3 regions of the Paenibacillus sp. FSL K6-0276 genome follow, and region 3 is predicted to be linked to each of the others. Evidence: a T-box and tRNA genes for the amino acid it is inferred to sense, from the RefSeq annotation. Region 3 holds a T-box; the other regions hold tRNA genes.
The links. The T-box of region 3 lies ahead of metG (methionine--tRNA ligase). A T-box ahead of a tRNA ligase gene usually reads a tRNA of that ligase, here a tRNA-Met.
Positions count from the first base shown of each region.

Region 1: it encodes a tRNA-Met, which carries the amino acid that the T-box ahead of metG (methionine--tRNA ligase) is inferred to sense. The anticodon was not compared.
Region 2: it encodes a tRNA-Met, which carries the amino acid that the T-box ahead of metG (methionine--tRNA ligase) is inferred to sense. The anticodon was not compared.

Region 1 is NZ_CP150276.1:154,364-156,611, reverse strand. It holds gene MHH52_RS00775 (helix-turn-helix domain-containing protein) at 1-118, opposite strand, end outside; tRNA gene MHH52_RS00770 (tRNA-Lys) at 259-331, opposite strand; tRNA gene MHH52_RS00765 (tRNA-Tyr) at 337-422, opposite strand; tRNA gene MHH52_RS00760 (tRNA-Phe) at 432-504, opposite strand; tRNA gene MHH52_RS00755 (tRNA-Asp) at 571-648, opposite strand; tRNA gene MHH52_RS00750 (tRNA-Thr) at 663-738, opposite strand; tRNA gene MHH52_RS00745 (tRNA-Val) at 771-846, opposite strand; tRNA gene MHH52_RS00740 (tRNA-Met) at 855-931, opposite strand; tRNA gene MHH52_RS00735 (tRNA-Ser) at 962-1,053, opposite strand; rRNA gene MHH52_RS00730 (23S ribosomal RNA) at 1,136-2,248, opposite strand, start outside.
Region 2 is NZ_CP150276.1:4,857,280-4,859,527, forward strand. It holds gene MHH52_RS22990 (aldo/keto reductase) at 1-209, shown strand, start outside; tRNA gene MHH52_RS22995 (tRNA-Lys) at 327-399, opposite strand; tRNA gene MHH52_RS23000 (tRNA-Leu) at 483-561, opposite strand; tRNA gene MHH52_RS23005 (tRNA-Arg) at 581-657, opposite strand; tRNA gene MHH52_RS23010 (tRNA-Gly) at 668-742, opposite strand; tRNA gene MHH52_RS23015 (tRNA-Lys) at 779-851, opposite strand; tRNA gene MHH52_RS23020 (tRNA-Asp) at 865-942, opposite strand; tRNA gene MHH52_RS23025 (tRNA-Met) at 968-1,044, opposite strand; tRNA gene MHH52_RS23030 (tRNA-Val) at 1,089-1,164, opposite strand; tRNA gene MHH52_RS23035 (tRNA-Glu) at 1,254-1,328, opposite strand; gene MHH52_RS23040 (AAA family ATPase) at 1,433-1,948, opposite strand; rRNA gene rrf (5S ribosomal RNA) at 2,160-2,248, opposite strand, start outside.
Region 3 is NZ_CP150276.1:3,716,812-3,719,059, reverse strand. It holds gene htpG (molecular chaperone HtpG) at 1-497, shown strand, start outside; gene MHH52_RS17490 (DUF4362 domain-containing protein) at 556-1,020, opposite strand; T-box leader at 1,149-1,410, shown strand; gene metG (methionine--tRNA ligase) at 1,454-2,248, shown strand, end outside.

The sequences.
Region 1 (2,248 bases), 2.6 Mb from region 3:
CTAATCCCATGCTAAAAAGAGAAGCTGAATGCTGCCTCCCTAACTGCTTGATTCCGGTTCTCTTTCCGGTGAGCTGCTCTAATTTTTTCCGCAATGTCTCACTATCCATAGTCACCATGCTCCACCACTTTTGCTCTTTTCGCCTATTTTAGCATATTCTCTTATATTATGTTAATCGCTACAGTAGCGCGCTACTATAATACAACCATAAAACACAAAAAAAGCCACCACCATAAGGTGATGACTTTCTGTTTGGGATGAGCCATGAAGGACTCGAACCTTCGACACCCTGATTAAAAGTCAGGTGCTCTACCAACTGAGCTAATGGCTCATAAATGGTGGGGGATGATGGATTCGAACCACCGAACACGTACGTGAGCAGATTTACAGTCTGATGCGTTTGGCCACTTCGCTAATCCCCCAGGGAAAAGTGGCTCGAGACGGATTCGAACCGCCGACACGAGGATTTTCAGTCCTCTGCTCTACCGACTGAGCTATCGAGCCATATTAAATTGACATAAAAATAAAGTGGTAGTCTTAAACTTCCCACTCTAATCTTGTGGAAAAAAATGGCGGAACCGACGAGATTCGAACTCGCGATCTCCTGCGTGACAGGCAGGCATGTTAGGCCAACTACACCACGGTTCCGCATTGATAAAAAATGGTGCCGGCGAGAGGACTTGAACCCCCAACCTACTGATTACAAGTCAGTTGCTCTACCAGTTGAGCTACACCGGCACGGTGTGAAATAAATCTTAAAGAGATGAAAATGGTGGAGGCTGAGGGGATCGAACCCCCGACCCTCTGCTTGTAAGGCAGATGCTCTCCCAGCTGAGCTAAGCCTCCAGGTATTATGGTAGCGGCGAAGGGGATCGAACCCCCGACCTCACGGGTATGAACCGTACGCTCTAGCCAGCTGAGCTACACCGCCACAATAATTAGTAATGCTATGGATTGAAAATGGCGGAGAGAGTGGGATTCGAACCCACGCACCGCTTACGCAGTCTAACCCCTTAGCAGAGGGTCCCCTTATAGCCACTTGGGTATCTCTCCAAACGATATCAGTACCACAGCAATCCAAACAGGAATTTGACTCCCTGAAAACTGAATCCGAATTGAATTTGCGTTTTAAGTATAGGATAAGCCCTCGACCGATTAGTATTGGTCAGCTCCATGCATTACTGCACTTCCACCTCCAACCTATCTACCTCGTCGTCTTCAAGGGGTCTTACTAATTGGGAAATCTCATCTTGAGGGGGGCTTCACGCTTAGATGCTTTCAGCGCTTATCCCGTCCGTACGTAGCTACCCAGCCATGCTTCTGGCGAAACAACTGGTGCACCAGCGGTACGTCCATCCCGGTCCTCTCGTACTAAGGACAGCTCCTCTCAAATTTCCTGCGCCCACGACAGATAGGGACCGAACTGTCTCACGACGTTCTGAACCCAGCTCGCGTACCGCTTTAATGGGCGAACAGCCCAACCCTTGGGACCTACTTCAGCCCCAGGATGCGATGAGCCGACATCGAGGTGCCAAACCTCCCCGTCGATGTGGACTCTTGGGGGAGATAAGCCTGTTATCCCCAGGGTAGCTTTTATCCGTTGAGCGATGGCCCTTCCATGCGGTACCACCGGATCACTAAGTCCGACTTTCGTCCCTGCTCGACTTGTAGGTCTCGCAGTCAAGCTCCCTTATGCCTTTGCACTCTTCGAATGATTTCCAACCATTCTGAGGGAACCTTGGAACGCCTCCGTTACTCTTTAGGAGGCGACCGCCCCAGTCAAACTGCCCGCCTGACACGGTCCCCGTACCCGGTAAGGGTACTAGGTTAGAACCTAGATACGATCAGGGTGGTATCCCAACGGCGCCTCCACCGAAGCTTGCGCTCCGATTTCTACGGCTCCCACCTATCCTGTACAGATCGTACCCAAATTCAATATCAAGCTGCAGTAAAGCTCCATGGGGTCTTTCCGTCTTGTCGCGGGTAACCTGCATCTTCACAGGTATTAAAATTTCACCGGATCTCTCGTTGAGACAGCGCCCAAGTCGTTACGCCATTCGTGCGGGTCAGAATTTACCTGACAAGGAATTTCGCTACCTTAGGACCGTTATAGTTACGGCCGCCGTTTACTGGGGCTTCGGTTCATAGCTTCGGGTTACCCCTAACCACTCCCCTTAACCTTCCAGCACCGGGCAGGCGTCAGCCCGTATACTTCGCCTTGCGGCTTCGCACAGACCTGTGTTTTTGC
Region 2 (2,248 bases), 1.1 Mb from region 3:
AGGTTATTAACCGCTTGGCGGCTGAAAAAGAAGTGACTAATACGGCCATTGCCATCGCTTGGATTCTCAGACATCCAGCAAATATGCAGCCCGTAGTAGGTACAACCAATACGCAGCGCTTGCGGGATATTGCTAAAGCATCCGATATTACACTCACTAGACCAGAATGGTATGAAATCTACCGCGCTGCCGGTAATGTCCTTCCATAAATATCAAAAGCCACGAAGTACGCTAATATCGTACCTCGTGGCTTTTCTTTGTAGACTATGATTGAACCCGAATAACTCTTATAAAAAAAAACGGCATATTTGCCGTTTCCTTTAGGATGGACTCTCAGGGATTCGAACCCTGGACCAATTGATTAAGAGTCAACTGCTCTACCAGCTGAGCTAAGAGTCCACGATATAATGATCTACCTTACAAAAATTGAAAAGTAAAAGCTCTTAGCTTTATAACGCATAAGAGCTTCACTTGGTAATTGATACCGGCGAGAGGACTCGAACCTCCACGGTTTCCCTCTCGATTTTGAGTCGAGCGCGTCTGCCATTCCGCCACGCCGGCAAAGTATAAAGTTAAAAGATGGTGCGCCCTGAGAGATTCGAACTCCCGGCCTTTTGATTCGTAGTCAAACGCTCTATCCAGCTGAGCTAAGGGCGCAAAATTTATATGGAGCGGACGACGGGAATCGAACCCGCGACCCTCGCCTTGGCAAGGCGATGCTCTACCGCTGAGCCACGTCCGCACACGGTATGTATTAATGTCCGACTCACTTAAGAAGTGAGCCATGAAGGACTCGAACCTTCGACACCCTGATTAAAAGTCAGGTGCTCTACCAACTGAGCTAATGGCTCATAAGCAAGAAAATGGCGGAACCGACGGGATTCGAACCCGCGATCTCCTGCGTGACAGGCAGGCATGTTAGGCCAACTACACCACGGTTCCAGAAGAATAATTGCTTGATGAAATTTGGTTGCGGGGGCAGGATTTGAACCTGCGGCCTTCGGGTTATGAGCCCGACGAGCTACCGGGCTGCTCCACCCCGCGTCATTAAAAGATATTCAGCTATCAGTTACAATTCGAAAGCTTCATGGTGGAGGCTGAGGGGATCGAACCCCCGACCCTCTGCTTGTAAGGCAGATGCTCTCCCAGCTGAGCTAAGCCTCCATGTAAAGAAGCAACTCAATTATCATAACATAATCATGAATGTAATGCAACTATTTCTTATGTAGCTGAATTCAGCTTCAATAAAGAAATGGTGACCCGTATGGGATTCGAACCCATGTTACCTCCGTGAAAGGGAGGTGTCTTAACCCCTTGACCAACGGGCCATATTGAAAACAAAATCTTTTGACAACAAAAAATATTATATCATGTAATCCGAAGTATAGCAATACATATATTAAACAAATTTCACACCTACCCTAAGTTGGCATTAAGTGATATCCAGCTTAAGGGCTATAGCCTCTACGACTTCAAGTGTAGTCAGGTTGTTCGTGTCTAAATGGTCTTTAAATACGTCCTTATTCAGTCCTGTGATGCATCTGTCGATCTGTTGAACGGTCCATGAGTCATTCCCTTCACCTCTACCACTCAATCTCTTAAGCAGCGTCTCTCGTGAGGCACACAAAGTAAAATGATGAACCTCTAATCCCTCTTTTATTAGCTTACCCGCAATCTCCATCCAATAATCTGGGTTGACTATGGTCATAGGTACGATAATCGTCCCACTATATTCGCTGGCTATATATTTTAACATGGAATGGTTAAATTCACGCCAAAGGTAATGGTCCTGAAAGTCACCTTTTGTCATCACATCAGGAATGTTTGCTCTTATGTAATACCCTACATTCTCTGGATCGTATACAAAAGAATTAGGAAGTCTGCGATGTAATTCATATGCAGTTTCTGTCTTCCCCGCACCAAAAGCACCATTGATCCATATAATCAAGATCATTATCCCCCATGAAAGATCTATTATTGTGACTGGCTAAAAATAGTCTCATAAGAAGTAACTCTATTAACCCACATTATCACAAAACACCCTCCATTTAATACACTATTAAATAGATTTGGTTCTCATTGTTTTCTTTAAACCTTTACAAGCAAATTCTTTGTACAACAAAAAGACCACTATCGAATACTCAACAGTGGTCTTGCGTGCTTGGCAACGTCCTACTCTCCCAGGACCCTTCGGTCCAAGTACCATCGGCGCTGGAGGGCTTAACGGTCGTGTTCGGGATGGGTACGC
Region 3 (2,248 bases):
ACTTTACGGATGATATTGATGAATTCGCGATCAAGATGATTATGTCCTATAAGGAAAAAGAATTTAAATCGGTATCCAGCGGTGACCTAGGCATCGAAGCAGACGAGGCAGACAAGCCAACGGAAGCGGAAGAGAACGAGAACAAGGAACTTTTTGAAGCGATGAAGGACATCTTGTCCGGCAAAGTGAAGAATGTTAAAGCTTCCAAACGTTTGAAGACTCATCCAGTATGCCTCTCAGCAGAAGGCGAGCTGACGATCGAGATGGAGAAAATTCTAAAATCGATGCCGAATGGCCAAGAGGTTCAAGCGGATAAGGTACTCGAAATCAACATCCATCACGAAGTATTCCAGTCCTTGAAAGCAGCTGCTGAGAACGATAAAGAGAAGCTCGGTTTATACACGAACCTGTTGTACAACCAAGCCCTGCTGATCGAAGGATTGCAGGTTAGTGATCCTGTTCAATTCACGAATGATATCTGCAAAATCATGAAATAACTTAAAGCACTGAGACCATCCAATTGTACGATTGGGTGGTCTTTTTTATTAAACCAATTCATTTTGTTGTGCGCAGAAGGTAGTAATCTATTTCAGGATTTATATTTGTACAACCACTGATCGAATAAATAATTTCACCTTGTGTATTTTCTGTACTCCCCACCACGGAGCAGGTATCGGTTCTAACTCCTGTGTTGCTCCCACCAAATTCATCATTAGAAGTATCGTAGCTATAACTAATTAAGCTGCCATCAAACTTCAAATCCTTAAAAATGGGATCGCCCTCATCTGTGTAACTTGTAACGCGTATTTGGTCTGCTTTTTTGCTGGAGATATTGTTTATGAATTGCTCGAATTTGTCGAGGTTGTATATTTTTTCGATAGAAACAATATCCCCTCTACGGATGGCTTCTTCGGAAGTATAAGGTTCACTTTTGGGTACGGACCTGACTTCATTATCGGAACAACCCCATATCCCTGTTATTATTAGGAACGATAGTATAAGAATGCTTATTTTTTTCATTAAAAGCCCCCCTTTTAACTTATCTATATTAACAAGACGGGAAACAACAAAAAAATGTTACGAAGTGCTTGATCTTTCGCATTGACTTTACTCGACAAATTAAGTATTATTTCCAGTAACTTGAATATTAAAAAGCAAAGAAGAGAAAGAGTACCACGGCAATTCTTTCAACAGAGAGCTCCGGTCGCTGAAAAGGAGTAAAGAAAAACCTTGGGAATATGGTCTCAGAGCTGCGCATCGAAACCTTTTGGGTTGTAGGCTGCGCCGGAACCTGCATCCGTTACAGTGCTAGGGTATAAACGTTTATTAACGTCGTACCTGAAGAGGTAAATGTCATGAGGCATTTATAAAATTAGGTGGTAACACGTGAGTAGAACTCTCGTCCTTTGTGGATGGGAGTTTTTTTGTTGTCTAAAAAAGGAGGAGAAGGTTAATGAGTAATGTGTTTATAGGTGGTGCTTGGCCGTATGCGAATGGATCTTTACATCTTGGAAGATTATCAAGTGTGTTGCCTGGTGATGTGCTGGCACGCTATTTTCGGAGCAAGGGGGATAAAGTTTTATATGTGTCAGGCAGCGATTGTCATGGCACACCTGTAGCGGTTCAGGCTACAAAAGAAGGAATCACACCTGGAGCTTATGCCAGCCGGTATCACGAAGAATTTCTGAAATGTTTTGAACAGCTGGGATTTAGTTATGATCTATATACTCGAACGGATCAACAGCAGCATCATAAGGTCGTGCAAGAGTTGTTTATAGAGTTACTAAAGAATGGACATTTATATAAAAAAACTATAGCGCAATGTTACTGTGAGGTGGATCAGCGATTTTTGCCAGACAGATATGTGGAAGGGACTTGTCCGGTATGTGGCAAGCGGGCGCGGGGAGATCAATGCGATTATTGTTCTACGATTCTAGATCCTGCCGATTTATTAGACAGAGCCTGTAAATTATGTGGGAATACGCCTACAGAACGGCCGACAGAACATTATTATCTTAGCTTATCTAAATTTCAATCTGAATTAACGGAGTATGTAGACGAAGCAGTACACTGGAGGGAAAATGCAATAAAACTGACCAAACGATATTTGAAGGAGGAGCTTCAGGATCGGGCAGTAACCAGAGACTTATCTTGGGGCGTAGATATTCCTGTAGCTGGATTTGAAGATAAAAAGATTTATGTCTGGATTGAGGCAGTAAGTGGTTATTTATCAGCCAGCAAGCAGTGG